3 regions of the Fusobacterium perfoetens ATCC 29250 genome follow, and region 1 is predicted to be linked to each of the others. Evidence: riboswitches for the same ligand, from Rfam matches in the RefSeq annotation. Region 1 holds a riboswitch; each other region holds the start of a gene.
What was found. A riboswitch is a leader RNA that binds a small molecule or an ion and turns the genes downstream of it on or off. The one in region 1 is predicted to bind S-adenosylmethionine.
Positions count from the first base shown of each region.

Region 2: another riboswitch for S-adenosylmethionine. It lies ahead of metF (methylenetetrahydrofolate reductase [NAD(P)H]); the one in region 1 lies ahead of T364_RS0101680 (MetQ/NlpA family ABC transporter substrate-binding protein).
Region 3: another riboswitch for S-adenosylmethionine. It lies ahead of T364_RS0105205 (methionine ABC transporter ATP-binding protein); the one in region 1 lies ahead of T364_RS0101680 (MetQ/NlpA family ABC transporter substrate-binding protein).

Region 1 covers NZ_JHXW01000004.1:66,148-77,187, reverse strand. The annotation lists gene upp (uracil phosphoribosyltransferase) at 1-336, shown strand, start outside; gene T364_RS10295 (oxaloacetate decarboxylase subunit alpha) at 455-2,263, shown strand; gene T364_RS0101695 (FAD-dependent oxidoreductase) at 2,842-4,461, shown strand; gene ahpC (alkyl hydroperoxide reductase subunit C) at 4,713-5,273, shown strand; gene T364_RS0101685 (FAD-dependent oxidoreductase) at 5,330-6,961, shown strand; gene T364_RS0101680 (MetQ/NlpA family ABC transporter substrate-binding protein) at 7,102-7,893, opposite strand; SAM riboswitch class I at 8,009-8,095, opposite strand; gene T364_RS0101675 (YoaK family protein) at 8,223-8,885, shown strand; gene T364_RS10930 (TetR/AcrR family transcriptional regulator) at 9,119-9,700, shown strand; gene T364_RS0101665 (OmpP1/FadL family transporter) at 9,729-11,040, shown strand, end outside.
Region 2 covers NZ_JHXW01000006.1:49,894-60,933, reverse strand. The annotation lists gene metH (methionine synthase) at 24-3,275, opposite strand; gene metF (methylenetetrahydrofolate reductase [NAD(P)H]) at 3,262-4,146, opposite strand; SAM riboswitch class I at 4,196-4,301, opposite strand; gene T364_RS0103450 (YebC/PmpR family DNA-binding transcriptional regulator) at 4,444-5,196, opposite strand; gene T364_RS0103445 (5-formyltetrahydrofolate cyclo-ligase) at 5,277-5,834, opposite strand; gene T364_RS0103440 (uracil-DNA glycosylase family protein) at 5,827-6,450, opposite strand; gene T364_RS0103435 (MBL fold metallo-hydrolase) at 6,469-7,251, opposite strand; gene T364_RS10410 (MlaA family lipoprotein) at 7,270-8,043, opposite strand; gene T364_RS0103425 (hypothetical protein) at 8,046-9,296, opposite strand; gene T364_RS0103420 (YlmH family RNA-binding protein) at 9,443-10,213, shown strand; gene T364_RS0103415 (DUF6506 family protein) at 10,298-10,594, opposite strand; gene T364_RS0103410 (amino acid ABC transporter ATP-binding protein) at 10,611-11,040, opposite strand, start outside.
Region 3 covers NZ_JHXW01000011.1:74,908-85,947, forward strand. The annotation lists gene T364_RS0105165 (aspartate kinase) at 1-968, opposite strand, end outside; gene T364_RS0105170 (homoserine dehydrogenase) at 1,000-2,151, opposite strand; tRNA gene T364_RS0105175 (tRNA-Gln) at 2,345-2,419, shown strand; gene T364_RS0105180 (RluA family pseudouridine synthase) at 2,544-3,488, shown strand; gene T364_RS0105185 (sulfite exporter TauE/SafE family protein) at 3,595-4,425, opposite strand; gene T364_RS0105190 (LysR family transcriptional regulator) at 4,848-5,792, shown strand; gene T364_RS0105195 (MetQ/NlpA family ABC transporter substrate-binding protein) at 5,845-6,633, opposite strand; gene T364_RS0105200 (methionine ABC transporter permease) at 6,671-7,318, opposite strand; gene T364_RS0105205 (methionine ABC transporter ATP-binding protein) at 7,308-8,315, opposite strand; SAM riboswitch class I at 8,422-8,509, opposite strand; gene T364_RS0105210 (deoxycytidylate deaminase) at 8,695-9,138, shown strand; gene T364_RS0105215 (hypothetical protein) at 9,161-9,520, shown strand; gene putP (sodium/proline symporter PutP) at 10,108-11,040, shown strand, end outside.

The DNA.
Region 1 (11,040 bases):
CATATAGGTGTTTATAGAGATGAAGAAACAATGAAACCTGTATATTATTATTGTAAACTTCCATTAGATATAAAAGATAGAAAAGTAATTTTAGTAGACCCAATGTTAGCTACAGGAGGGTCAGCAATTTATGCTATAGATTATTTAAAAAATGAAGGAGTTAAAAATATAACTTTTATGTGTTTAATATCAGCTCCAGAAGGAATAGCAAAAGTTCAAGAAGCTCATCCAGATGTAAATATTTATACAGCAAAAATAGATGAAAAATTAAATGAAAAATGTTATATTGTTCCTGGATTAGGAGATTGTGGAGATAGAATATTTGGAACTAAATAAGTTTAACCTTTAAATTGTATTTTTTTTATAAAAAATGATTGAAAAAAAATATATAAAGTGTTAAAATATAACCAAAATAAGTTAAAAAATAAAAAAATAGAAAGATAGGAGAGAGCTTATGACACAATTAAAAATAACAGAAACATCTCTAAGAGATGGGGCACAATCACTAATAGCTACAAGATTAACAACAGAAGAAATTTTGCCTATAATAGAAAAAATGGATCAAGCTGGATTCTATTCTATGGAAGTGTGGGGTGGAGCTACATTTGATTCTTGTATAAGATTCTTAAATGAAGACCCATGGGAAAGATTAAGAGCTATAAGAGCTAAAGTAAAAAATACAAAACTACAAATGCTAATAAGAGGACAAAATTTATTAGGATATAGACATTATTCAGATGATGTAGTAGAAGAATTTGTAAAAAAATCTTTAGAAAATGGAATAGATATAATAAGAGCTTTTGATGCATTAAATGATTTTAGAAACTTAGAAACTACAATAAAAGCAATAAAAAAATATAAAGGACATTGTCAAGGATGTATAGCTTATACAACAAGTGAGGTTCATACAATAGATTATTATGTAAAAAAAGTAAAAGAATTAGAAAAAATGGGAGTAGATTCAATTTGTATAAAAGATATGGCTGGAATATTATTACCTGATACAGGATATGATTTAATAACAGCTATAAAAGAAAATTGTTCATTACCATTAGAATTACATACTCACTGTACAAGTGGAATAGCTCAAATATTATATGCAAATGCTATAGAAGCAGGAGTAGATATAATAGATACAGCAATGTCACCATTCTCTGGAGGAACATCACAACCAGCTACAGAAGTATTTGCTGAAATATTAAAAGATACAGAGAGAGACCCTAAATTAAATATGGAAGTATTGGGTGAAGTAGCTGATTACTTAAAAGGAGTAATAGAAAAATATAGAAAAAATGGTATATTAAATCCAAAAGTAATGGAAACTGAGCCAAAAGCATTAGTATATCAAGTTCCTGGAGGAATGTTATCTAACTTAATGTCTCAATTATCTCAACAAAACGCTATGGATAAATATGAAGAGGTATTAAGAGAGATACCAAGAGTAAGAAAAGATTTAGGATATCCACCATTAGTAACTCCAATGTCACAAATGGTAGGAACTCAAGCAGTATTTAACGTATTATTAAAACAAAGATATAAAGTAGTACCTAAAGAAATAAAAGACTATGTAAGAGGATTATATGGAAAGAGTCCAGCTCCAATAGATAAAGAAATACAAAAAATAATTATTGGAGATGAAGTACCTAGTACATGTAGACCAGCTGATAAAATAGCTCCAGAATTAGAAAAATTAAAAGGAGAAATAGGAAGTTTAGCAAAATCAATGGAAGATGTACTAAGTTATGCTTTATTCCCTGAATATGCTAAGAAATTCTTAGAAAATAGAGGAAAACCAAAAGTAGAAACAGTAGAAGAGGTTAAAAAACCAATTCAAGAAAAAGATACAAAAGAAATTCAGGAGGAACCAATGTTAAGAGCTTACAGAGTAAATGTAAACGGAAAATCTTATGAAGTAGAGGTAGAGGAAATAGGAGCTCAAACTACAACAGCACCTGTACAACCAAAAGCAGCACCAGCTCCAGTGGCACCAGCACCTACTCCAAAACCAGAACCTACACCTGCACCAGCTCCTACACAAACAACATCAGCTAGTGGAGAAATTGTTGAGGCTCCAATGCCAGGAACAATAGTTGATATAAAAGTAAAAGTTGGAGATTCAGTAAAAGAGGGAGATTTAGTTGCTGTAATAGAAGCAATGAAAATGGAAACAGATTTATATTCTACAAAAACAGGAATAGTAAAGGCAATCAATGCAGCAAAAGGAACTCAAGTAAATACTGGAGATGCAATAATTACTTTCTAGTTTAAAAAAATTAAAATTCTTTCAGTATTTATTACTGAAAGAATTTTTTTTATTTAAAAATTTAATTTATACATTTATAAAATAAAAAAATAAGAATATAATATTTTAAGAAAGTAATAGATATGAAAATAGAAAATATTTTAAAATAAATATTATAAGAAATAAAAGATAAATTTTTAGATAGAGTTGACGAAAAGGAATTTTATATTTATACAATTAGTATGAGTATAAAAAAGAAAGGATAATACTAATGAATAGAAAAACTCAAATTTAATTTTTTTAAATATATTTTACTACCTATTTTAATTATTATTTTTTTAGATATATACAATTATATAAAAGCAGAAAAAATTCCTCCTTTAAATTTTGAACTTTTTATAATTTTCTTAGGATTTTTTTATAACTAGTTTTTTTGGTTAATAACAGAAGTTGTTTAAGTTAGTCTTGAAGACTTTATTAATTTAAATTTGAAAGGAAAATAGTATTTATTTTAATAATTTTAATTCTTATTTTTCTTTATAAATCTACAAATAGAATTTAATTATATAAATTTTATAAAATAAAAAAGGAGAATAACTATGGGCGAAAGAGTATATGATGTTATTGTAATTGGAGGGGGACCTTCAGGTTTAACTTCTGGAATCTATGGTGGAAGAGCAAAATTGGATGTATTAATTATTGATAAAGATGATTTTGGAGGACAAATAAAATTAACTGATGAAGTTGTCAATTATCCAGGAATAAATTCTATAAAAGGAAAAGAAATTGTAGAAGTAATGAAAAAACAAGCTCAAAAGTTTGGAGTAACTTTTATTCATGATGAAGTTATAAAATTAGACTTAGAAGGAGATATAAAAAAAGTTGTAACTAAATTAGGTGAATATAAAGGTTTAACAGTAATAATAGCCAGTGGAATAACTCATAAAAAATTAAATTTTGTTGGAGAAAATGAATTTTTAGGAAAAGGGGTTAGTTATTGTGCTATTTGTGATGGAGAATTTTTTAAGGAAAAGGATATTTTTGTTGTAGGAGCTGGATTTGTAGCAGCAGAAGAATCTATATTTTTAACAAGATATGGGAAAAAAGTTCACATACTAGCTAGAGAACCTGAGTTTACTTGTGCCAAAACAATAGCTGATAAAGTATTAAAAAATCCTAAAATAGAAGTGAAATTTAACACAGAAATTATCAGTGCTGAGGGAGATAACCTTCTTAGAAAAATAAAAATGAAAAATAATATTACTGGAGAGATAACAGAATTTATTTCAGAAAATAACGATAATATAGGTTTATTTATTTTTATTGGTTTTGTTCCCCAAACTGATATTTATAAAGGAATTGTAGAATTAACAGAAGAGGGATATATAAAAACAAATGAATTTATGGAAACTAATGTTGAAAGAGTATATGCAGTAGGAGATATAAGACCAAAAGAGTTAAGACAATTAGTTACAGCTATTTCAGATGGAGGAACAGCAATTTCTAGAATAGAAAAATATGTTTTTGAACTTAGGGAAAAATTAAATCTTCCAAGAGTAGAAAGAGAAGATGATTGTGAAGAGAATGGAATTTTAGATAGTGATATGAAAAAACAAATCGTAGAACTTACAAAAAGATTTGAATCTCCATTAAATCTTATAATGGTAAAAGGAGAAGATTTAGAAAAATCAAAAGCACTAGAAGAATTACTAAAAGAATTAAGTGGACTAACAGAAAAAATAAAAGTTTCTATCTATGAAAGTAACTCTCCAGAAATAAATGAAAAATTTCTTTTAGAAAGATTACCAGCAGTATTTATCTTAAATAAAGATAATGAATACTCAAGAATAAAATATTCCACAATTCCTTTAGAGCATGAATTAAATTCTTTTATGCAAGCTTTGTATAATATAGCTGGGCCTGGTGATGAAGTAAAAGAGGAATTGTTAGAAAGAATAGATAAGATAGAAAAGAAAATAAATGTACAAATAGGAGTTTCATTAAAATGTACTAGATGTCCAGATACAGTTCAAGCTACTCAATTTATTGTTTCAAGAAATAAAAATGTTTCTGTTGAAATAATAGATGTATTAACACATAAAGAATTTAAAAAGAAACATGATATAGTAGGAGTTCCAGCTATAGTAGTAAATGAAAAAAATATTTATTTTGGTCAAATGTCATTAGAAGAAATGATAGAAATTTTAGAAAAACAATAGAAAAAATATTGGAGTTATTGTCAAGTTTGTTTCTTAATAATAAAAAAGGCAATAACTCTTTTTATATAATAAACATCCTTTTAATTATAAAGTTTAAAATCACTTTTTAGAAGATATAAAGATTCTTTTGTTATAATTTTAAAAAAAAATATTTTGAATTTCAAAAAAACTATTGACAAAAAATAAGATAGTTGTTATAATAAATTTGTAATCAATACAAATAACAATAAATTTTAAACAGGAGGAAGATTATGTCTTTAATAGGAAAAAAAGTTGAAGAATTTAAAGCAAAAGGATATCAAAATGGTGATTTTATAGAGATAACAAATGAATCAATGAAAGGAAAATGGGCAGCAGTAGTATTTTATCCAGCTGATTTTACTTTTGTATGTCCTACAGAATTAGAAGATTTAGCTAATTTATATGAAGAATTCAAAAAAGAAGGATGCGAAGTATATTCAGTTTCAACAGATACAGAATTTGTTCATAAAGCTTGGCACGATACTTCTGAAAGAATTAAAAAAGTTCAATACCCAATGATAGCTGACCCAACAGGAAAATTATCAAGAGCTTTTGAAGTTATGATAGAAGAAGAGGGATTAGCTTTAAGAGGAAGTTTCATTATAGACCCAGAAGGAGTTATCCAAGCTTATGAAGTTCATGCTAATGGAATAGGAAGAGAAGCTAGTGAATTATTAAGAAAATTACAAGCAGCTAAATTTGTAAGAGAACATGGAGAGGTTTGTCCAGCTAAATGGAAACCAGGAAAAGAAAGTTTAAAACCATCAATTGATTTAGTTGGAAAACTTTAAGATTTAAAAAGATGTTGCTTTTTTAAGTAACATCTTTTCTTTATAGAGGAGGGAATATGGAAAAAATTTATGATATGATTGTAATAGGAGGAGGACCAGCTGGACTTACAGCTGGAATCTATGGAGGAAGAGCAAAATTAGATGTTCTTGTTATAGAAAAAGAAGAAAAAGGTGGACAAATAAAAATAACAAGTGAAGTTGTTAATTATCCAGGAATAAAAGAAATTTCTGGAAGTGAATTAGTTGATAAAATAAAAGAACAAGCTAAAAGTTTTAAAAATGAGTTTATTCAAGATGAAGTTATTGATATGGAATTACATGGAGATATAAAAGTTATAAAAACAAAATCTGGAAAGGAATATAAAGGATTATCAGTTGTTATAGCTACAGGAGCTTCTCCAAGAAAATTAAATTTTCCAGGAGAAATAGAATATTCAGGAAGAGGGGTAGCTTATTGTGCTACATGTGATGGAGAATTTTTTACAGGATTAGATGTTTTTGTAATTGGTGGAGGATTTGCTGCAGCTGAGGAATCAATGTTTTTAACTAAATATGCTAAAAAAGTCCATGTTATAGTTAGAGAACCAGAATTTACTTGTGCTAGAACAATAGCTGATAAAGTATTGGCTCATCCAAAAATAGATGTTAGATTTAATACAGAAGTATTAGAAGCTACAGGAGATAAATTTTTAAGAAAAATACTTTTAAAAAATAATATTACTAATGAAATTGAAGAATTTTCTCCTGAAGATGGAGAAACTTTTGGAATATTTATTTTTGTTGGATATGAACCTCAAAGTAAAATTTTTAAAAATCATGTAGAAATTGATAAACAAGGTTTTATTTTAACAAATGAAGATTTAATGACTAATGTAACAGGAGTATATGCAGTAGGTGATATTAGACCTAAAAAATTAAGACAAGTTGTTACAGCAGTCTCTGATGGGGCTATAGCTTCTAGTAATATAGAGAAGTATGTTTTTGACCTTAGAGAAAAATTAGGATTAAAAAAAGATGAAGTAGAAGTACAAAAAGAAAATGAAGTAAAAGAACAAATGTTAGATGAGAATCTAAAAGAACAACTTAGAGAGGTAACTAAAGTATTTCAAAATAAAATAGAATTAGCTGTAATAAAAGGAGAAAATTTAGAAGAAACTTCAGAGATAATCCAAATGGCAGAAGAAATTGGAAGTACAAATGATAAAATTCAAGTTAAAATTTATGAAAAAACAGATGTACAATTAAGAGAAAAAGGAATTGATTTAGAAAAATTACCAGCTATTGCTATATTAAATGATAAAGGGGAATATTCAAGAATAAAATACACAACTGTTCCTACAGGACATGAATTAAATTCATTTATTTTAGCTATGTATAATGTTTCAGGACCAGGACAAAAAATAAATGATTCTTTAGTTGAAAGAATATCTAAAATAGATAAAAAATTAAATATAAAAATAGGAATTTCATTAAATTGTACTAGATGTCCAGAGACAGTTCAATCAACACAAAGAATAGCTGTAGAAAATCCAAATATTAATGTTGAAGTAATAGATGTATTTTCTCACAAAGAATTTAAGAAAAAATATGATATATTAAGTGTGCCAGCAATGGTTATAAATGATAAAGAACTTCGTTTTGGACAACTATCTTTAGAAGAAGTTTTAGATATTTTAGAAAAAATATAAATTAAAAATTTAAAATAAGAAGGGATGTTATAACTTATATTATTAATAATAAATAAAGTAAGTTATAACACTTTTTTTATAAAAATATTCCCTATCTTATTTTAATTTATGATAAATTTTCCCAAAATTATCAGCTTAAATTAAAAAGTTGCTATTACAGACCCTTTATATTGCTCATTTATAAATTTTTTAATATTTTCAGTTCTAAGTTCATCAACTAACACTTTGACATCAGCATCATTTAAATTTTCATCTCTAACAGCCACAATATTAGCATAAGGAGATTCAGCTCCTTCAATGGCAATAGAATCTTTTATAGGGTCTAAATTAGCTTGAAGAGCATAGTTACAATTTATGATAGCTACATCAACATCTTTTATAACACGAGGAAGTTGAGGAGCTTCAATAGATTTAAATTTTAATTTTTTAGGATTTTTTATAATATCAAATTCAGTAGCACTAAGGTCTGTAGGGTCTTTTAAAGTAATAATTCCTTTATTATGAAGAAGTAATAAAGCTCTTCCACCATTTGTAGGGTCACTAGGAATAGCTACTACTCCACCTTTTTTTACTTCTTCCAAAGATTTATATTTATCAGAAAATACAGCTATTGGAGAAATAAAAATTCCTTCACCTATTTGAGAAATTTTTAAATTTCTTTCTGTTTTAAATTTTTCAAGATAAGGTGTATGTTGGAAAAAATTTGCATCTAAATCTCCATCAGCTAAAGCTAAGTTAGGAGTAACATATTCATTAAATTCAATGATTTCTAAATCTATTCCTTTTTCTTTTAACTGAGGTTTAACAGCCTCTAAAATTTCAGCATGAGGAACAGGTGAAGCTCCTACTTTAAGAGTTTTAGAAAATGAATAATTTCCTAGTAGAGAAAAAGCTACAAGTGTTGTAAATAATTTTTTTGATAAGTTTGACATAATATTATCATCTCCTTAAAATTTTTTTAATTATAAAAAATATCACTCTTAATAAAAAATCTCTAAATTTTACTATCAAGAAAATTTAGAGATATAAGGAATAGATTATTAATCTAAACCATCTACATGGAATTAGCACCACACTCTAAAGTAGGTTGCTGAAACATCATAGGGCCAGTCCCTCAGTTTCTCTTGATGGATATTTTTTATTTTGTGTATGATATAATAAAAAAATAAATTTGTCAACTATTTTTTTTATTTTTTCTTTATGTTATAATAAAGTTGGTATTACATACAGAGAGGTGATAAAATTGAACAAAGTATTTCAAATGTCTGAACGGTATAGGGTAGGTCTAATTTTAGCTATTGTAGGTGGTTATTTAGATGCTTACACTTATGTGTGTAGAGGTAAGGTATTTGCAAATGCTCAAACAGGAAATATAGTTTTATTTGGAATAAAACTTGTAGAAAAACAATGGGGTAGTGCTTTAGAATATTTTACTCCAATAATGGCCTTTGTAGTAGGGATTCTTCTTTCAGAGTTTTTTAGAAAAAAATATAATAAAGAATTTTTACATTGGAGACAAAGTATTTTATTATTAGAAATGGCTATTTTGATAATGGTATCTTTTATGCCTATGGGAGATTTAGATATATTAGTAAATGTACTAATATCTTTTGTGTGCTCTCTTCAGGTAGAAGCTTTTAGAAAATTTAGAGGTAAAGCTTATGCTTCAACAATGTGTACAGGAAATTTAAGAAGTGCAAGTGAAGCTCTTTATAAATCTATGATAGGAAAAAATAAAGAAGATTTTAGGAGTAGTATGAACTATTTTGGAATAATAACTTTTTTTATTATAGGTGGAATGATAGGAGCTATTCTTACTAAAAAATATTTAGAAAAATCGGTTCTTTTTTCTGTAATTGGATTAATGATAGTATTTATAATGATGTTTGTTGATTATGATAGAAATAAAAAAGAAACTTGTTAAGGAAACTTAACGAGTTTTTTATTTACAAATTTTTTATTTTAATAAATTACTAATGTGATTTTATTTTATAAAAAATGTAATGAAAAAAAATAATAACGTTATGAAATAAAAAATAAATTTTATTTATATATTGACTTTTCAAGGATATATATAGTATAATTTTTTTTGTTCATGTAAAATATGTTTTTTTATTTTAATAATAGTGTTATGTAAAAAACGAAAAGGAGTTTTTTATGGGAAGGAAATTAAAGTTCACAAGAGAAGAAATTTTAAATAAAGCTTATGAAATTTTGGTAAAAGAAGGTATGAAAAAAATTTCAGCTAGGACAATAGCTAATGAGTTGGGAATATCAACAATAGGTGTTTACTCTAATTTTAAATCAATGTCAGATTTAAAAAATGAACTTTCATTACTTGCTAAAAATAAACTACTAGATAAAGTAAAAATTAATTATACAGAACTTGGACTTTTAAATATAGGAATAGGAATTTGTCTTTTTGCTAAAGAGGAAAAGGCTTTATTTAGAGCTATATTTATGAGAGAAAATTTATCAGAAGAATTTTTAAATGAAATTACTAGAGATTTGATAAATTTAGTTTATAAAGGATTTAAAGAGAGTGACAAATACAATATTTTAAAAGATAGTACTATTAACTGGATGATAAGAAAAGGTTGGTGGTATACTCATGGTTTTGCTTGTTTAATTTGCTCAGGTTTTTATAATCCAACTTATGAAATGATTGAAAGTGAATTACGTGAAGTTGGTTATCTTATATTAAAACAAGCTATGAAAATAAATGAGGAAAAAAATTAAAAATTATATATAGATTAAGGAGAGAGAAATGAAAAAAACACTTATGTTAACAGCTTTAATAGCTTCAGTAAATGTTTATGCTGGAAGTATTGATTATTTAGCCCAACAAGATGCTGAATATTTTGCCCATGCTTCAATGACAGGAAAAATTGGAACATCAGGAGCTTTCTATAATCCAGCTGGTACAGCTTTCATGGAAGATGGACTTTATGTAAAAGTAAACACTCAAACAGTATTTAAAAATTATACTATGAATACAGATTATAAAGGAATACCTGGATTTACAGATAATGTAAAAGGAAAACATGATAGTGATTATCCATCAGTAATGGTTCCAAGTATTCAAATAGTAAAAAAAGATGGAGATAGAAGTTATTTCTTACACGGTGGTATAGCTGCTGGTGGAGGAAGTTTAAAATATAACAATGGAATATCAGCTTTTGAAGTTATTGGAGAAGGAATACAAGGAATATTTAGACAAGAACAAATTAAACTTGGAGAATCTCCAGAAGCAACAGTTGAATATTTAGGAGGAAGTAAAGTAAAAGGTTCATCTTTTTATTATAATTTAAACTTAGGAATGGCTCAAAAACTTAATGAAAAATTTTCTGTAGCTGGAGGAGTTAGATTTATTTATGCTACAAGAGCTTTAGAAGGAACAGGACATTTTGGATTAGACCTAGATGGGCAAGGAAATATTCCTCAACAAAATGTAGATGTTACTATAGATTCTGAAAGAGAAGCTTATGGAATTGGTTGGTTAGTAGGATTTAACTATAAACCAATAGAAAAATTAAATATTGGTTTTAAATATGAAAGTGAAATTAAATTAGATTTTGAAGCTAAGAATGGAATGAATGGATTAAAAGTAAATTCTCCAATAAAGGAAGAGGATATATATGGAAGTTTAGCCAAAAATCCTATAGTAAGTGAATGGTTAGTAGATGGATATAGAAATTTACCAGCAATGATGTCATTAGGAATTTCTTATGATGTTAATGATAGACTTACATTACTTACAAGTGGAAACTATTATTTTATAGAAGATGCTAATGATAGTAATGCTTATGCTCATTATACAAATGGATATGAAGCATCAGTTGGATTTGATTATAAACTAAATGAACAATATACTTTAATGGCTGGATACCAATATACAAATACAGGAGCTAATGAAGATACATACAAAGATACTGACTATGCTTTAGATGCTCATATGTATAGTATAGGACTTAAATATACTCCAAATGAAACTAGAACATATACAATCGCTTATTCATATGTAGATTATATTGATGGAACTTCAAAAGAACATGGAACAAGATTTGAGAAACAAGTTC
Region 2 (11,040 bases), on a different contig from region 1:
AAAAAATAAAGGGAATACTCCCTTTATTTTTTGTAATAACTTTTAGGATTAGCAAAATATAAGCCACAAACACTACTAAGAGGAATCATTGCATAATTAGAAGTAAGAGATATTTCTACTCTTTCTCCTTTCAAAATTTTTAAAATATTTTTCTTTAGAGAATGATTTGGAATAGTAGGATAACCTATAGCTGGTCTAATATTTATATTCCAAATATTATTATTGATATATTCTTGTAAATATTCAGCACCAGCTTCTACAATTCTTGTATTTAAAAGTTCTTCTAAAATTTTTAAATATTCTTTTTCCACGAATATATTACTTTTAAATGAAACAGCAAAAACTCCAATATAGTCATTATCATTTACAAAATTATAAATAAAATCTTCTTTTTCAGCTATTACTTCATCTTCAATTAATAATTTATTAGATACTTTTTTACTAGGAAAAATTCCGTAAACACACTTTACTTTCTTATTTTCTTCTTTCATTTTAGAAAAAATATAGTTTATTTCTTTTTTTACTTTTTCTTCTTCAGATGTATTTTTTACTTTTAAAGTAAGGAGAAGAATATCTAAATTTATATATTTTTCTAAGTCTTCTAAATTAATTTCTAAATATTTATCTCCAATTTCTTTTGGAATAATAGGAGGAGAAGTAAGATTAGTATTTGCTGTTTTATTTTCTTTTTTATTATCATTATATAATCTTCTTAAATTATATAATTCTTCTGTTTTTATTTTTAAGAAATTATTTTTTTCTAAAGAGCAAATTTTATTAGCTGCTTGTAATGTATCTATAGCTTCATGGACATGTAAAGTTTTTCCCTGATAAAAAGGTTCTAATTTTAAAGCAGTATGAAGAGGAGAAGTAGTTGCTCCAGCTATTAATATTGGAATTTCCATATTGTTTTCTTGAAAATATTTTAAGACTTTTTCCATTTCTTTAAGAGAAGGTGTTATAAGTCCACTTAAAGTTACTAAATCCGCATTATTTTCTTTTACAGCTTGAAAAATCTTTTCTTTAGAAGCCATAACACCAACGTCTATAATATCATATCCATTACATTTTAAGACAGTTCCTACAATATTCTTTCCTATATCATGAACATCTCCTTCAACTGTAGCCATAACAATTTTTCCTTTAGAGTTTATTTTTTCATTTTTTTCAAGATAAGGAGTAATTAATTCTACAGCTTTATTCATTACTTCTGAAGAACGAATAAGTTGAGGTAAATAAACTTTTCCTTTTTCAAAAAGTTCTCCTAATTCTTTCATTCCCTCCATTAATATATTTTGAATTATATCAAGAGGTGAATAAAGTTTTAAAGCATCTTTTATATTTTCTTCAAATTCAGGAGTTCCCCCTATTATTAAAGCTTTTTTGATTTTTTCTTCTAAAGTTAATTCTTTAGTAGGTAAAATTTCTTCTTTTTTATTTTGAAGATGAAGAGTGAAAATCTTTTCTAAACTTTCTTTTTTTCCAAAGATTAAATCTTTTATAATATTTTTATCTTCATCAGTTAATAAAGGGACTTTTTCTCCAGGATTTAAAATAGCAAAATTTAATCCTCTTTTCTTTCCCTCTTCTAAAAAGATAGAATGTATTCCTGCTCTTAGAAGATTATTTCCTCTAAATGCAAATGAAAGATTACTAAGACCTCCGATAACTCCTACATTTTTAAAATTTTCTTTAATCCATTTACAAGCTTTTAAATAATTTAAACCATTATAGTTATCATTTTCCATTCCAGTACCAATAGCAAGTATATTTAAATCAAAAATAATGTCTTCATCAGCAAAATTAAGATTTTTTAATATTTTATATGCTCTTGAACAAATTTCTATTTTTCTTTCATAGGATACCCCTTGTCCATTTTCATCAAAAGCCATAACTATTACAGAAGCATTATATTTTTTTATAAGGAGAGCTTTCTTAATAAATTTATCTTCCCCTTCTTTTAAACTTATTGAGTTTACAACAGGTTTCCCAGGAATATTTTTAAGAGCTCTTTTAATTACAGAAAAATCGGAAGAATCTATCATTACAGGATATTTTGATATTTCATTATCATTTTGAATTATTCTTAAGAATTTTTCCATTTCAATTTCAGATTCAAGGAGTCCATCATCCATATTTATATCTATTATTTTAGCTCCTTGTTCTATTTCTCTTCTTGTAATATCTAAAGCTTTAATATAATTTTTTTCTACTATCAAACTCTTGAAAATTTTAGAACCAGCTACATTATTTCTTTCTCCTACTATAGTAAATTTATTTTCAAAATTATATATTTCATTTCCTGATAAATATCCAGTAATTTTAAAATTCTCTTGAAATTTTCTAGGCTCTTTTTCTTTTACAAGTTCAGATATTTTTCTTATATGCTCAAAAGTAGTTCCACAACAACCACCTAAAATATTTATTTCTTTTTTATCTACTAATTCTTTTAAATGTTTTGCTGTTATTTCAGGGGTTTCATCATATTCTCCATTTTCATTTGGAAGACCAGCATTAGGGTATAAAGATACTGGCTTTTTAATAAATTTACCTAATTTTTGAATAAGAGGAATTAATTCTTTGGCTCCAAAAGAACAGTTAAAACCATAAGAGATAATAGAATCTCTGTCTAAAGATACAATTAGAGATTCAATACTTTGACCAGTGAATATTTTCCCTTCTTTATTTACAGTAGCAGAAATCATTATAGGAAGTTTTATATTTTTTTCTTTCATAATTTCTTCAGCAGCTATTACACAACACTTAGCATTAAGTCCATCAAAAATTGTTTCTATAAGTAAAAGGTTTACTCCTCCATCAATTAATCCTCTTATTTGTTCTTTATATGCTTCTTTTAAAGTATCAAAATCCAAAGTTCTATCATAAGGATTTTTTCCACTAGGAATAGTAAGAGATTTACTTGTAGGTCCAATAGAACCAGCAAGATATATTTTCCTATTACTAGCTTTAATTACTTCTTTAGCTAACTCAGCACTTTTTTTACAAAGTTCATAAACTTTATCTTCTATTTTATATTTTTCTAAAGAAATACAGTTACAGTTAAAAGAGTTGGTTTCTAAAATATCAGCACCAGCTTCTATATATTTTTTATGTATATCTTTTATAATATCAGGTCTAGTTAAATTTAAAATTTCATTACAACCTTTTTTTCCTAAAAAATCTTCTGAAGTTAAATTATAGTTTTGAATGGCTGTTCCCATAGCTCCATCTAAAACTAATACTTTCTTTTTTAAATCTTCTCTAATATCCATTATTTTCATCTCTCTTTCTTAAGATACTTCCAATATTTTCCATTATTTTTTTAGAAGCCTCTACTCTATTCATTGTATAGATATGTATTCCAGAAACATCATCAGAAATTAATTCTACAATTTGTTCCATAGCATAAGCAATTCCAGCTTCTCTCATGGCTATTGGATTATTTTCATATCTATCTAATATTTTTTTTAATTTTGGAGGGATACTACAACCACACATAGAAGTTATTTTTCTAATTTGTTTACCATTTGTTATTGGCATTATTCCAGCAATTAATGGAATATCTATATTTAATTTTTTTAATTTTTCTTTAAACTCATAAAATTTTTCATTATCAAAAAAGATTTGTGAAATTAAAAAATCTGTACCACTTTCTATTTTATTTTTTAAATTAAAAAGGTCTAAAATATCATTAGTTTCTTGATGACCTTCAGGATAAAAAGCACCACCTATTGAAAAATTTTCTTTAGTTTTTATATGTTTTATTAAATCACTAGCATATAAAAAATCTCCTTTTTCAATATTTCCATTTTGAGGAATATCTCCTCTTAAAGCCATAATATTTTCAATATTGTTGTTTTTTAATTCTTCTAAAATTTTATCAATTTCATTTTTCTTAGCCCCTATACAAGTAAGATGTGCAAGAGCTTCTATTTTATTTACATTTTTAATTTTCGAGGCTATAGACACACTATTTCTTCTAGTACTTCCACCAGCTCCATATGTAACACTCATAAAATCTGGTTTTAAAATGGATAATTCATCAATTGCATGATAAACATCTTCTAGAGTATATATATTATTAGGTGGAAAAACTTCAAAAGATATTGTTGGTTGTTTTTTAGTAAATAATTCTGCTATTTTCATTTATACCTCCAAAATAAAAAAACTTCTTTTAATCTGATAGATAAAAGAAGTTTGATTTGTATATACTTACCATCTATCAGGAATTAGCACCACACTATTTACAGTAGGTTGCTGAGATATCATAAGGCCTGTCCTTCAATCTCTCTATATGGATTAATAATTTTAATAATTCTATCATAAGCTGTTTTTAATGTCAATAATAAACTTAATTATAGAAAAAATTTTTTTAAAGTAAAATAAAAAGGAAGAAAACAACAAAAGTTGAAATCTTCCTCTTAATTATAAATATAATTTTTATTAGTCTAATTGTTCCATTATTTCATCTGGAATATCGAAGTTAGAGTAAACTTCTTGAACATCGTCTAAATCATCTAAAGCATCATATAAAACCATAACTTTTTTTGCTGTATCTAAATCAGTAATAGCAACTTTGTTTTCTGGTATCATAGTAATTTCTGCTTCATCATATTTATATCCAGCATCTGTTAAAGATTGAAGAACATTTTGGAATTCAGCTGGGTCTGTTAAAACTTGGAATTCTCCATCTTCTTCAATTATATCTTCAGCTCCAGCATCCAAAGCAACCATCATAAATTCTTCTGAATCAGCTATATGTTCAGCTAAGAAAATAATTTCTCCTTTTTTATTGAACATCCAAGATACAGCTCCGTCAGCTCCTAAGTTTCCACCTTTTCTTGAAAATGCAGTTCTAACTTCAGAAGCAGATCTATTTTTATTATCAGTAACTACATCAACTATGAAAGCTGTTCCAGCTGGTCCATATCCTTCATATCTCATTTCGATATAGTCTACTCCTCCTAATTCTCCAGTTCCTTTTTTAATAGCTCTTTCTAATATATCTTTAGGCATATTTCCAGCCTTAGCTTTATCAATAGCAAGTCTAAGTCTTGGGTTGAAAGAAGGGTCTCCTCCACCTTCTCTAGCAGCTATTGTTAATTCTTTTCCTAATTTAGTGAATAAACTAGCTCTCTTCTTATCTTGAGCTCCTTTTCTATGTTGTATGTTATTCCATTTACTATGTCCTGACATTAAAATCCTCCTAAATAAAAAATCCTTTCTAGTTATTTTAGCACAATAATTTAAAATTTTCAATATTTTAAACTAACCACTTATAAAATTTCTATTATTTCTTTTTCTGTTATAAGCTTATTAACTTTCTTATCAAATATATCACCAGAAAAGCTATTATCTATTTGAAAAGAGTAAACTAGAGATATTTTAAAAGAATCATTATAAAGAGGATTAGAAAGAAATCTATCATAATACCCTTTTCCAAAACCAATTCTATCTCCTAAGTTGTTAAAAACAATACCAGGGACTATTATTAAATCTATTTTTTCTTTAAAAATTTCTCCAATAGGTTCTGTAACTCCAAAAACTCCAGAGAAAAAATTTCCTTCATCTTTTATAGGAACTATTTCATTATTAATAATTCTTGGTAATATTAAAGTTTTTCCTTGAGATTTTATAAAATTATTTAATTCTTTGGTTTCAACTTCATTTTTAAAAGACATATAACTCATAATAGTTTTAGAATTTTTTAAAATATCTTCATTTAAAAAATTAGATATTATTTTTTTACTTAATAAATTTTTTTCTTCTAAAGATAAAGATTCTCTTTTTCTTTTAATTTCTTTTCTAAGAGTATTTTTTCTTTCATTATTCATTGTTACTTTCTTCCTCATTATTAGTAGAATTTAAAATATCTAATTCTTTTTTTACAAGAAGTAAATCTTTCCAAAATTCAAGAGGTGCTTTAGATTTTTTACCACTATTTTCACGAACCTCTTTTATATATTTAACATCATAAGTTATTAAAACTTTTATTCCAGCCTTCCAATCTATAAGTTTTCCTCTTTCTTTTACAAAGTCTACTTCTCTACCAAGTAGAGCCTCAGCTGAATATTGTCCTAAAGTTACAATGATTTTTGGTTCAATAAGAGCAATTTGCATATGAAGTAATTCTTTTAAGAAATCTTGTTCATCAGAGAAAAAATCTTTATATTTTATTTTACATTTTGTAAGAGTAGTTATGTAGTAATCTTCAGGAATAAATTCTCCCATATCACAAAGTCTTATCAAAAATTCTCCAGTAGAGCCTATTGAAACTTTTAAATCTTCGTTTTCATAGAGGTCATTTTCATCTCCAATAAAAAGAAGATTAGCATTTTTATTTCCACTACCTACAAAAGTTTCCTCATCTTCTTCTAGGGATTCACGAATTTTAGGAAATTTATTTATCTCAAAAGAAAGATCTTCCCACAGTTCTTTTTTATTTTCCATAAGTATCACCTCATTGTATTATAATTTATAAAGTTCTGTAACAGTATCTTGAGTTGTTATTTCAACAGGAATACTGATATTTCTTCTATTCATTTCACTTGTTATTGTATGAGAAACAATAGAAAATTTATTACTATCTTTACTTATATGAGCAAGATATACTTTTTTTAAATTAGAAGAATAATTATCACATATAAATCTAGCAGCATCATTATTTGAAAGATGTCCATTTCTACTTTTTACTCTATCTTTTAAATCCCATGGATAATTACAGTCCATAAGCATTTGATAATCATAATTCGATTCAATTATCATAATATTTACATCTCTAAAAAATGCTCTTACACGGGTATCAATATATCCAATATCAGTGGATATTCCTAAAGTTTTTCCAGAAGAAATTTCCTCTATTCTAAACCCAACAGTTCTTTCAGCATCATGCATAACATCAAAAGGTTGAACTTTTATTTTTTCTTTTATAATAAATTCAAAGGTATCAATAAATATTAAATTACCTTCTGAGATTTTTCCTAATTTGGCACTTCCTGCTAAATAACTTTCTTTTGTTATATAGATAGGAATATTATATTTTCTTGAAACAATACCAGCTCCTTGAATATGGTCTGTATGTTCATGTGTAATAAGAATTCCTTTTATCTCAGTAAGAGTTTCTCCTATATTATTTAATTTTTCTTCTAATTTTTTTCCACTAAAACCAGCGTCAACTAAAATTTTAACACCATCGATATTTACAAAAGTAGAGTTTCCACCACTTCCACTTCCAAGTATAGATACTTCCATTTTTATCCTTTCTATAAATTAAAAAATATTTTTTCTCGTAGTTTTTGCTTGTTGTAAATTAAGTTCTCTCAATTTTGAACTTAAATAATTAAGATATTCATATTCAAATATATAATCAGATTCCCCAAAATAAACATTTGCATCTTTTTTCATTTGAAAACCAACTAAAGTAGAAAACCAAATAGTTCCTACATCTATATTAATAACATCATATGGGTCAAGTTCAGCTAGACCATATCCTTCAGCCCCAAGTCCAATACTGTCTCTTAAAGTAGTAGGTCCAATTAAAGGAGCCATAATATAAAATCCTTCTCCCACTCCGTAGTAAGCTAAAGTATTTCCTAAACTTTCTTGGTATTTTTTAATTCCCATTTCACTAGCAACATCAAACATCCCTAAAAGTCCTATTGTTGAGTTAATAGCAAATCTAAAAGTAGATTCTACAGCTTCTAATATTCTAAATTGTAATAAAAGGTTTGTTGTATTCCTAATATCTCCAAAATTACTAACAAAATTTTTAAGTCTATCTTGTACAAAATTAGGTACATAGTAATCATAAGTTGTCATTACAGGATAGATAACAGTTCTGTCAGCAAAACGATTAAAAGCATAAAACCTTCTATTAAGTGGAGAAAGATAATCTGTTTTACCAAATAATATATTTTTATCTTCTTCCACTTGAAGTTCTATATATTCTTGATTAGATACTTTTACTTTTTTATCTACTGATGAACATGAAATCATAAAAGAAGAAATTAAAACTAATAAAGTTATCTTAAATAATTTTTTCATAATTATCTCCCCTCTTTCATAAACTTAAGCATATAATCTACATTTTCTTGATAGAACATATTTCCACAATGTCCTCCATAAGGGTAGATATATAAGTTTTTACCAAAAGTTTTCTTTAAGAAATCAAAATGTTTTTTTGTAAGGATAATTTCATCTTTATTAGTTACACATCTAATATTTTTAGCAGTTTTCAAATAATCCTCTATCATTTTTAAATCTGTAAATTTAGATAACTCTTTTTTAGTTAAATTTTTCTTATAATGTTGTTGATAATAAGGTAAAGCTATTCTATCAATATAATCTTGGAAATTAGCAAAATTTATTTTTTCAAAATATTTACCCATATTTTCATATTTTTCAATTTTTCTATCAGAATAAACTTTCATATCATTAACATAATCGGTTAAAAAGTTAATATCAATGGAATTAAGTCTAAATACAAAACCTATCCCCATTTTTAAATCTTTTTCAGTAACATTAAGAGCTTTTAAAACTTCATAAGGATTACCAGAAATATCTTTAAATCCATCTCTATAACTAGAAAGTAATCCCATAAGACTATTTACCTTTATAAAGAAATTATCTACATTATTATCAGTACCTTCAACAAACATATTATCTAATATAGTAGCTGATTCATAAAGATTTACAGCAGGATTTAACATAAATACCTTGTTAAAATTAAATACTTTTTCCTTACTATCAATAAAAGATATTATAGCAGAGTGAGTTCCTCCTAAACTATATCCCATAATACTATAATCTTCAACTTGGGCTTTTTTCTCTACTAAATTTTTAATGTATTGTAATCCTCTATAAATATCCATTCCATCATTCATTAAATTTCCAGGTATTTTTTCATAAGAAAGAGCAACCAATGAATTTGTATTAGTAATAGATGAAATACCAACTACATGGTATCCAGCAGTATAAAAAATTCTTTGGAAATATTGAGTCTTTAATGATGTAGAACTGGAACTTGTACCTGATAATATAAATACAAGAGGAGCTTTTTTCTTTTGTAAAGCTACAGAAAATTTATATCCTTTTTGATATTCTAAATTTTCTGGAATTTCTCTAGTAGAGATAAGCTCAGTTCTATAAAGTTTTAATGGTATTTTCTCAATAACTCCCTGTGTCATAAGAGTAGAAGAACCAAATACTGTGGCAATATATGGGTCTTTCAAAGGGAAATCATAAGAAAAAGAATTTATCCCCAACAACATAAGCATGATTATTATAATTTTTTTCATAATTTTTACCTCAATTATATTAATGTAATTTTATATTATATGATACCATAATTATGGAATTTATAAAAGAGTAAAAATTATAAAATAATAGTTGTGGAAAAGGGAAAAGTCTGTGATATAATTTAGAAAAAAGGAAAGGAAGAAATATGGATAAGAAGAATTTTTTGAATCTTTTTAAGGAAGAAAATAAAGATTTAATTGTAAAGTTGTGGGAAAATATAGAACTTGCTAACAATATAGATTATTATATAGAAACAGAGGAGTTTTATCCTCCTAATATTTGGAGTATTTTAGAAAAAACAAATATTAATAATGTGAGATTTTTATTTAAAGGTTTGAGAGAGGATAGTGAAAAGAAAAATATAATTATTATTCCTGAAAATTTTTCTCAAGATATGCCAGAATTTAATCTCACTTATTTTAAAATTGATGGAAAAAATAAATTTAGAGAGTTGCTTCATAAAGATTTTTTAGGAACAATAATGAGTCTTGGAATAAAAAGGGAGATTTTAGGAGATTTGATTGTAAAGGATAATATTGCTTATGGAGTTATTTATAAAGAAAAGTTTAGTTTTTTAGATGAGCTTGAAAAAGTTTCAAATGTTCCTGTAAAAATATTTGAAATAGATGAAAATGAAATTCCTAAAAGTGAGTTTCAAGAAATAATTATCACTATCCCGTCAGTTAGATTTGATAGTGTGGTCTCTGAAATTGCTAATACTTCTAGACAAAAGGCAGTTACTCTTATAGAAGAGGGATTAGTAATGTTAAATTATAATATTCAAAGAGATAAATCTGTAGAAGTAAAAGAAAATGATGTTATAACTATTAAAAAAGTTGGAAAATTTATTTTTTCTAAAGAATTGGGAGAAAATAAAAAGGGTAAAGTAAAAGTATTGATGAAGAAATTTATATAAAATTATTATCGAGTTATTATAAAAATGTAGACAAAAAAATTGTTTTTTGTCTACATCTAAAATAATACTAAAAAATATAAATTTTTAATTACCAAAAAATTTCATAAATAAATCATCTTGTTTAGGGTCATGAACCACATATCCAACAGCTACTTTGTTATCAGTGAGTTCTATAATTTTTTCAGCTCTTTCTTTTCCAAAAGCTCCGCAAATTTCTATAGCCCCAACTCCTTCTTCTTTTAATTCTAAAACTTTTTTATAAGCTTCTTCAAAACTCCTTACAGTACAGATATATGTTACACAATTTTCAGTTTCAAAAGTAGCATTATCTTTTTCAGAATAATCTTTTCCCATTAAAATAAAAGCAAATTTCTTTTTCATAAATCCCTCCTAAAAATTATATATTCCATTCTAAAATTTTTCCTAAAAACTTTTTCAATTCTTTAGACGAAGGATTAGTGAAAATTTCTGAGCTATCTCCATATTCTAATATATCTCCATCATATAAAAAACAAACTTTATCACAAGCATGTCTAGCAAATCCCATTTCATGAGTTACTATTATAAAATCAATACCTTCATCTTTAAGTTCTTTTATGATATCCAAAACTTCTACAGTATATTCAGGGTCTAAGGCAGAGGTTGGTTCATCAAATAATAAAAATTTAGGTCTATGAGCTAAAGCTCTAACAATGCCAACTCTTTGTTTTTGTCCACCAGACAATTCAAAAGGTTTTTTATTTATTTCTTTTTCAAGTCCAAATCTTTTTAAAAGAGATAAGGCTTTTTCTTTTGCTTCTTCCTCACCATAACCATGAACATGTATA
Region 3 (11,040 bases), on a different contig from region 1:
AAAATTTCTAAAACTCTTTTTATTGCACCAATTTCATTAGATATTCCATCTTTGTAAAAAGATATTGAAGTGAAATCTTTTCTACCAGCAATCCCTGTAATGATATTTTTCTTATTTTCTTCCAATAATTCACTTCCCTCATTTACAATAAGAGTTCCATTGTTTTCTGGACAATTTGTATTTCTTATATTTATTGGAATATTGGCAATTTTTACAGGATAAACAGCATCAGTATGTAACACATCAGCTCCCATATATGATAATTCTCTTAATTCGTTATAAGTTAATATTTCAATTTGTTTTGGATTTTTAATAATATTAGGGTCAGCCATAAGAATACCTGATACATCAGTCCAGTTTTCATAAAGTTCAGCATCTACACAATTAGCCACAATAGAACCAGTAATATCAGAACCACCCCTTGAAAATAATTTTATATCTCCATTAGGTAGAGAACCATAAAAACCAGGGATAACAGCTTTAGGACATTTGTCAATAGCTGTGATAATAGCCTCCTTAGTTTTTTTCATATTTACTTTTCCATCATATTGAAAGTGAATAATATCTTTGGCATCAATAAAAGAATATCCCAAGTAATCAGCCATAAGTTTAGCTGTCAGATATTCCCCTCTACTTACTAAAAAATCTTCTGGAATATTAGATTTCATTAGTTTTTTTATTTCATCAAATTCTTTATCTAAATCAATAGATAAATTTAAACTATTTTTTATCTCTCTATATCTACTTTCAATAGTTGCCATTATCCAATCATAATTTACTTTATATTTTATATGAGCGTGACAAAGATATAATAAATCTGTAATTTTATTGTCATCTTTAAATCTTTTACCACCAGCAGATACTACAACTATATGCCTTTTTTCATCACTTGAAATAATGTTTTTTATCTTTTTAAACTGATTACTATCAGCTACTGAAGAACCACCAAATTTAGCTACTTTTATCATATAAATTCACCTCAAATTTTATTTCATTTTTCTAATTAAATCTTGCAAAAAAAGCATTTTGCATATTATATTTTTTCAATAAATTATTTATTGTATTAACAGGAATCTCTTTTGTAATATAAATATTATTTCCTATTTTTTTATCAATTATTTCATTTAATTCTTCATTACGATATTTTTCATCAATTCTTAAATAATATTTATTGCAAATTAAAGAATAATCAATAACATAATCTTTTTTAATATATTTCATAGGGTCTTTATTTTTATTGATAATATTTATTAAATCTTGTACTACTGCATTTCCTGTAGGAAGTTTTCCAGCTCCCTGTCCATAGAATTTTAATTCTCCTACTGATTCTCCAACGATTGTTCCTATGTTAAAGTTTTCAGGAATATTTCCCTCAAGAGCAGAAGAATCAAATAAAACAGGCTCAATAACAGGAACAATTTTATCATCTTTAGATACAGTTTTTGCAATAAGTTTTACAGTCAATCCAATAGAATTGAAATAATCTACATCAGATTTTTTTATATTTCTTATTCCAAAAACAGGTATATCATTTTCAGAAAATATATGATTAAAAGCTAATTTTGAACTTATAATTAATTTTCTTAAAATATCAATTCCGTCAATATCATCAGTTGGGTCTTTTTCAGCATATCCCAATTCTTGAGCTTTTTTTAATATTTCATCAAATTCATAACCAAATTTATTCATATTATATAGAATGAAATTAGTAGTTCCATTAAAAATTCCACTTATAGAAGAAATCTCATCAATAGCTTTTACTTTTTTTATTGATTCTATCCAATGAACTCCACCACCTACACTGGCTTCATACAAAAATTTTACCTTATTATCTTCAGCTAATTCTGTAAAATATTTAAGATGTTTAGCAACTACTGCTTTATTAGAAGTAACTACATTTTTTCCACTTTTTAGAGCTGCTTCTATATATTCAAAAGCAGGATTTATTCCCCCCATAACTTCCACAATAGTATCTATACTTGAATCTGTTAAGATATTATAAAATTCTCTTGTCATTATAGGAGAGGTTATTTGTCTGTTGGCTTTTATAAGGATTTTCTCAACAGTAATATCATATTTAAAGTTATCCTTTTGTAAAATTTCATAAACACCACTACCAACAGTTCCAAAACCAAGTAAAGCAATTTTCATTTTTCACCTCTCAAATTTCCGTATTTTAAAGACAAATGTTTTTAATTTAGAGAAAGTATATCAAAAATTTAAAAAAAAGTAAAGAGATTTTATAAAAAAAATTAAGAAAATTCTTTATTTTCAATAGAAAATTTAAAAAAATAAAAAAATATTTGACAAATATAAAAACCTATGGTAAAATCATCTATGTTGTTGGGATGTCGCCAAGCGGTAAGGCAACGGACTTTGACTCCGTTATGCGTTGGTTCGAATCCAGCCATCCCAGCCATTTTATAGCAACCAACTCTCTGAAAAGAGAGTTTTTTTTTATTCATAAATATTTGTTTTAGTTTTGTAGTAATTAGTAAAAGATGATATAATGAAAGTATATAAACTAAAAATAGGAGTGGAGAATGGAAATAAAAGAAACTCTAACAATAGAAGCTAATGAAAATGATAAAGGAAAAAGAATAGATAAGTTTTTAAATGAATTAATAGAAGATGCCACTAGAACATATATTCAAAAAATAATAGATAATGGACTTGTAGAAATTCAGGGAAAAAAAATTACTAAAAGTGGAAACAAATTAAAGGGAACAGAAACTATAATTGTAAATATTCCAGAAGATGAAGTTTTAGATTTAATTCCAGAAGATATTCCATTAAATATAATTTATCAAGATGATGATATCGTAGTAATCAATAAAACTCCAAATATGGTAGTCCACCCAGCCCATGGAAATTATACAGGAACTTTGGTAAATGCTCTTTTATATCATATAAAAGATTTATCAACTATAAATGGTGTTATAAGACCTGGGATAGTTCATAGATTAGATAAAGATACAAGCGGAATCATTGTTGTAGCTAAAAATGATGAAGCTCATGGAAAATTATCAGAGATGTTTAAAGAAAAAACTTTAGAAAAAACTTATGTTTGTATAGCTAAAGGGATTTTTAAAGAAAAAAGTGGAAGAATTGAAACTCTTATTGGTAGAGACCCAAGAGATAGAAAAAAAATGTCTGTGGTAGAGGAAAATGGAAAGATAGCTATTTCTAATTATGAAGTTTTAGATGAAAGTAAAAATCATTCTTTGGTAAAAGTTAGAATAGAAACAGGAAGAACTCATCAAATAAGAGTTCATATGAAGTATTTAAACCACCCTATAATGGGAGATAGTACTTATGGTAGTGGAAATGATGGAGCAGATAGACAGATGTTACATTCATATAGTCTAAAATTTACCCATCCAACAAAAAATATAGAAATGATAGTTATAGCTCCTTTATTAGATGACTTTAAAAAAGTAGCTAAAAGTGTAGGACTAGATATTAGTAAAATTGAAAATAATAATTAAATAAAAGGACTGTTACATTTATAAAGTTGTTAATAAAAAATATTTTTCAATTATGAAAATTTTATTTTTATAACAAAATTTTTGTAACAGTCTTTTTATAATCTTTCTATAATACACTTAAAATTAATTCTTTTAAAAATCCTACCACATCTATACCAAATATAGATTCTAATATCATTTTTACTAAAACAATAGTAGTTACAACTAAAAATATTGGTTTAATAAAAGAAGTCCCTTTACTAACAGCCATCTTAGCTCCTAATGTAGCTCCAAATACCATAATTATTCCTATTGGTATTGAGTAAAAGAAATTTACTTTTCCTAAATAAATAAATAAAAGCATACTAGCTAAATTACTTGTTAAATTTAAAATTTTAGCATTTCCACTAGCATTAGTAAAATCTAATTTAAAGATTTTTATTAGTGCAAAAATTATAAATGAACCTGTACCTGGTCCAAAAAATCCATCATAGAATCCCATTACAAAAGCCATTATTTTTCCTTGACGAATATTAGTTTTATTAAGACCTGTAAAATTATTTTTTTCTCCCATTTTTTTATTAATAAGAGTATATACAAGAACTAATAATAGTAAAACAATAGCTATTGGATATAAATATTTAGAATCTATTAAAACAACAGTTCTAACTCCCATAAGAGCTCCAATAAAAGAAAAAGGAATCATTCTTTTAACCATTTCCTTATTAACTTTACCAGAAGTAGCAAACTTAAGACTACTAGCCACAGTTCCTATACTAGAAGAAACTTTATTAGTTCCTAAAGCAATATGAGCTGGTAATCCAGAAGCCAAGTAAGCTGGAACTGTTATTAATCCTCCTCCACCAGCTATAGCGTCAATAAAGGCAGCTATAAAACAAGCTACTCCTAGAAATAGAAAAGTTCCTACATCAACATTAGTAAAAAATTGTTCAAACATTTATTCCTCCTCTTATGGAAAAAAATTAATTATTATAAAAGAGTATTTTATTAACTCTTTAATTTACAATATATAATATACTACTTAGTAATTATTTTCAAATAAATCTTAAAATTAAAAAAATAATATGGAGAAAATAGAAAATAGTACGATTTTTATCGCACTACTTTCATTAAAAAGGGTATTATAAATGGTTCAATTACTTTTGTAAAAAGAATTTTGCCATTATATTATTTCTAATACTATAATATACTATTCTATTCTTTTTTTCAAATGTTATATAAAAAATACTATAAGTTATAAGATTTTTATTATAACTATTATAAAACATATAAGATTTTTATATTATGGATATCTTAATTGAATTATTTTATATATTTCTCTTGTGTTATAATTTAAAGAAAATCAAAGGAGAAACTTTTATGATAAATGAAAGACAATATATATACACTATCTATAAAGAGAGAAGTTTTTCTAAAGCAGCCAAAAAATTATATATCTCTCAACCAGCTTTGAGTGCCATAGTAAAAAAGGTAGAGAAAAAAATAGGTTATCAACTATTTGATAGGGAAACAATTCCCTTAACTGTTACAAAAGAGGGAGAATATTATATAAAATGTGTTGAGAATATTTTAGAAATAGAAAATAATATGGAGAAATATTTTGAAGATTTAGGGAAATTAGATTCTGGAAATATAGTGATAGGAGCTTCATCATTTTTCTGTGCTTTTATTTTACCAAAAATTATTGAAAAATTTAAAGAAAAATATCCAAAAGTTAATATAGAGGTTATTGAGGGAAATATTAAAGAGTTGAAAGAGGAGTTGGAAAATAATTCAATAGATTTAATATTAGAAGCAGCTATTTCTCAAGATGATGAAAAAATAGTAACATATTTTTATAAGAATGAACATATATTATTGGCTGTTCCAGCTAAATGGGAAATTAATAATAAATTAAAAGATTATAAATTAACATCAGAAGATGTAAGAGCAAAGAAACATTTAGACTTAAATGTAAAAGAGGTTTCTTTAAAAGAATTTAAAGATTTACCTTTTATAACTATGAAAAAAGAACATGATTTATATAATAGAGGTTTAACTCTTTGTAAAAAAGCTGGGTTTATTCCTAAATCTATTTATAAAATTGACCAAATGATGACAGGCTATCATATAGCTTTATTTAATGAAAGTGCTGTTATTTTTATAAGAGATTTATTAATAATTAATGAACAGAGAAGTGAAAATTTAGTTTATTACAAATTAGATTCAGAATTATCAACAAGACCTATATATTTTGTTACTAAAAAAAATAAATATCTATCAAATGTGTGTAAAGAATTTTTAAAAATTGCTTTAGAAAAATAAAAAGGACCTTTAGGGGTCCTTTTTTAAATATTAAAAAATATATATTAAATGATTAGAAAGCTTTAACAACTGAACCATTATAATTTTCTTCAATAAAGTCAGCTACTTTTTCTGATTGTAAAGCTTTTACAAGAGATTTTATTTCAGCTTTATTTAAATCTTTTGTTCTTACAGCTATAATATTAGCATATGGAGATTCTTTACCTTCTATTACCAAAGCGTCTTTAGTAGGATTTAATCCACCTTCCATAGCAAAGTTTCCGTTTATTACAGCGAAATCTATATCAGTTAAAACACGAGGTAATTGAGCAGCCTCTAAAGGTTTAAATTTTAATTTTTTAGGATTTTTAGCTATATCAAACTCTGTTGAATAAAGATTTGTAGGGTCTTTTAAAGTTATAATTCCATTGTTGTGAAGAAGTATTAAAGCTCTTCCTCCATTAGATGGGTCATTAGGTATAGCCACAGTTGCCCCTTTTTTAATATCATCAAGTGAAGAGTATTTTTTAGAGAATAGCCCTAATGGTTCTACATGGACATTTCCAGCATTAGCTAAGTCTAATTTTCTTTCTTCAGCAAATTTTTCTAAATAAGGATAATGTTGGAAGAAGTTAGCGTCTAACTCCCCATCACTTAAAGCTAGGTTAGGAGTTACATAGTCAGTAAACTCTACTATTTTAAGTTCAATTCCCTCTTTTGCTAGTTCAGGTTTAACAACTTCTAATATTTCAGCATGAGGTACAGGAGTTGCTCCTACTTTTAAAGTAGCCCCAAAAGAAGTAGCTCCAAGAGCTAATGAAAGTAATCCAGTTAAAGCAAGTAGTCTAAAGTTTTTTTTCATAAACATCATCTCCTTAAAATTTTTATATAATTAAATATTATCTATTTTTTTTAATTCTATATACTAGATAGTTTCCAAAAGATTGAATAAGTTGAACTAAAATTATAATTACTATTACAGAGTAAATCATAATGTCAGTTTTAAATCTTTGGTATCCAAATCTTATAGCCAAATCTCCAAGTCCACCAGCCCCTATTGTACCAGCCATAGCTGAATATCCAATAAGACTTATAACAGTAACAGTAAGACCATGAATAAGATGAGGTAAAGTTTCAGGAATCATAACCTTAAATATTATAGTGAAGTTACTTGCTCCCATACTAGAACTTGCCTCAATAAGTCCCTTGTCAATTTCACTTAAAGCTCCCTCAACCATTCTAGCTACAAAAGGAGCTGCTGATATTGAAAGAGGTACTATAGCAGCTGTTACACCTATAGTTGTACCAACTATTATTCTTGAAAGTGGAAATACACAAATCATAAGAATAATAAAAGGAAAAGACCTTAAAGTATTGATACATACTTCTAAAAATTTATTTAAAGTTGGTTTTTCTAATATATTTCCTGGTCTAGTTACCACTAGAAGAATACCAATTGGAAATCCTATTAACATAGAAAATATAGTTGAGAAGAATACCATGTATAAAGTCTCTAAAGTTGAAGTAAGAATCATATTAAATACCATCGTATATCACCTCCACAAAAACTCCCTCTTCTTTGAACCAGTTTATAGCATCTTTTTGTTCATCTAAATGTCCAGAAAGTTCTATAAATAAGTGTCCTACTTGCATAGTAGAAAGATTTTCAATAGAACCTCCAATTATACTAAAATCTATATCAAATTTCTTAATAGCTTTTGAAAGTATAGGTTCTTCAGCTATAGAACCAAGGAATTTAAGTTTAATAATACTTTTTCCTTCTCTCTTAACCAATTCAACAGTAGTTTGGTTATCATTTGGAAGATTAGATATAAGTTCTTTTGTTATTTCAGCTTGAGGAGCTGAGAAAATATGGTGAACTCCACCTGTTTCTACTATTTCTCCATTGGCCATTACAGCTACTTTGTTACAAATATCTCTAATAACTTCCATTTGGTGAGTTATCATAACTACAGTAAGTCCAAGTTTCTTTTGTATATTTTTTATAAGTTCAAGAATAGATTTTGTAGTTTTAGGGTCTAAGGCTGAAGTAGCCTCATCTGAAAGTAATATTTCAGGGTTATTAGCCAAGGCTCTAGCTATGGCTACCCTTTGTTTTTGTCCTCCACTTAATTGACTAGGATAAGAATTTTTCTTTTCAGAAAGTTCTACAAGCTCTAAAAGTTCATCTACTCTTTTATCTATATCTTTTTTATTCCAATTAGCTATTTCAAGAGCAAAGGCTATATTTTCTCCCACTGTTCTTGAAGATAAAAGGTTGAAGTGTTGGAATATCATTCCGATTTTCTTTCTTTTTTCAAGTAACTCTTGTTTTCCAAGGGAAACTATATTCACCCCATCTATTATTATCTCTCCACTAGTAGGCTCTTCAAGTCTATTTAAAAGCCTAATAAGAGAAGATTTTCCAGCTCCACTAAGTCCAATTATTCCAAAAATATCTCCTTTACTAATATGTAAATTGACATTTTTTACAGCATGAAGACCATTAGGATATATTTTGTTAGCATTCTTAATATAAATCATTTAACATCCCTCTTTTCTTTGATTGTGTAAAATAAAATTGTAAAAAAAAACTCTAAATTATCTACATCAAGATAACTTAGAGGATATTGCGATTGTTTATTGGTCATCGCCATCTATCTGGAATTAGCACCACACCAAAATAGTAGGTTGCTGAAACATCATAGGGCCAGTCCCTCAGTTTCTCTTGATGGATTATTTTTTTGTTTGAGCTATGATATAATAAAAAAAGATATTTGTCAATAGAAAAATAAAAAAATCTAAAAAAAACTTGAAAAATCAAAAAAATAATGTATGATAATCTTAAAGAGAACAAATTTCAAGTTATTATTGGAGGTAGACTTTGAAAAGAGAAGATTATATAAGTTGGGATGAATATTTCATGGGAGTTGCTCTACTTTCAGGAAAAAGAAGTAAAGACCCAGGAACTCAAGTAGGAGCTTGTATTGTTACTGAGGATAAAAAAATAGTTGGTGTAGGATACAATGGACTTCCTTTAGGTTGTGATGATGATGAACTTCCTTGGGATAGAGAGGGGGATTTTTTAGAAACAAAATATCCTTATGTTTGTCATGCTGAATTAAACGCCATACTTAACAGTACAAAAAATTTAAAAGGTTGTACTTTATATGTAGCTCTTTTCCCATGTAATGAGTGTGCCAAAGCCATAATTCAAAGTGGTATAAAAGAGATAGTATTTTTATCAGAAAAATATAGTGGTACTCCTACAGATATAGCTTCAAAAAAAATGCTTGATATGTCAGGAGTAAAATATAGGAAATTAAAAACAAATAGAAAAACAATAGTTCTAAATTTTGATGAATAGTAATAAAGGGGAGAAATACATAATGAGAAAACTTACAATAAAATGTCCAAACTGTAAAAAAAAGATGAGAATAATCAATAAACCAGCAAAATTTAAATGCCCATCTTGTGGACATATATATAAAGCTACTAGATTTTCTTTAATAGGACATAATATTACAAGCTTTTTTACAGGAATAGTTGATACTGTTAGAGATGCTAAAAATAATATTGTTTACAAATATAATTCAGCTAAGGCTACATACAGATATATGAGCCAACTTAAGAAAAATATGAAAAATGACCCTAATTGGTCAAATTATAGAAATCAACAAAGAGAAGAAAAACAAATGAGAGATGCCAATAAAAAATCTTTTAAAGATTTCTTTAAAAGAAAAAAATAAAACCCAAAAATATTCCTTTTAGGTATAAAATTGATTATATGTTAAAATGAAAATTTTTATAAAAATATTAAATTAATAAAAAAAATAAAAATTTATGGTTATTAAGAAAAACAAAACTCAAAAATATTCCTTTTAGGTATAAAAATTATTATATGTTATAATAAAAAATTTATTATAAAAATATATTTAATAAAATAATATTAAAAAAATCATTTGTTTATATAATAATTTCTTGACTTTTAGAAAAAAACTGATATAATATTTCCATAAAAATTAAAAAGAAAGGAGATAAACATGAAAAGATTTTTAATAGCTAATGTTAACCCCACAGTACCTAGAGTGGATTTGCATTAATGATTTAGTTATCATAGATGCAAATCCTTATTGTGCTGAGGTTTGCATCTATGGCTATTGAAAATAAAATGTTTATTTCGTTATTATAAAGCCATTTAGATGTATTTCTAAATGGCTTTTTGTTTTTTAAGAAAAAGAGGTGAAAGATAGATGTTAAAAGTCCCGAGAATAAAAGGAATAGTAAATATTGATACCCTGAGTAAATAAAATTTTTAAAATATATGGAGGATAATATGGCAACAACAGAAACTTTAATAACTTTTGTGATTTATTTAATATTTTTAATGGCAGTAGGAATTTATTTTTATAAAAAAACTGAAACAGCTGAAGACTATGTTTTAGGTGGTAGAGGAATGGGGTCTTGGGTTACAGCTCTATCAGCTCAAGCTAGTGATATGAGTGGTTGGTTATTGATGGGATTACCAGGAGCTGTGTATATGACAGGTATGAGTCAAACATGGACAGCTATAGGACTTACTTTAGGAACTTATCTAAACTGGAGAATTCTTGCTCCAAAATTGAGAGTTCAAACAGAAGAAACAGATAGTATGACACTACCTAATTTCTTAAGTAAAAAGTTAGGAGATGATACAGGTACTATCAGAATATTCTCAGCTATAGTAATTTTATTTTTCTTTACAATTTACTCATCTTCTGGAATAGTAGCAGCTGGAAAATTATTCTCTAGTATATTAGGAATTGATTATAAATTAGCTGTATTAATAGGAGTTGGAACTATAGTTTTCTATACTTTTATGGGTGGATATTTGGCTTGTTGTTGGACAGACTTTTTCCAAGGAACTTTAATGTTTTTAGCTATTTTAATAGTCCCTGTTCTAGCTTATACTGCTGGTGGAGGAATAGAAAATATACAAGCTATTTCACAGGCTAGAAATATATCTTTAAGTTTATTTCATGGAAGTCGTATTGGAATATTAGGTATTATTTCAGCTTTAGCTTGGGGATTGGGATATTTTGGACAACCACATATTTTGGTTAGATTTATGAGTGTAAAAAATCTATATGAATTAAAAAAAGCTAGAATTATAGCTATGTTATGGGTTATTATTTCTTTAATTGGGGCTGTTGCCATTGGAATTACAGGAATAGGATTATTTGCTGATGTTTCAAAGATGGGTGGAGATTCAGAAAAGGTATTTATTTAT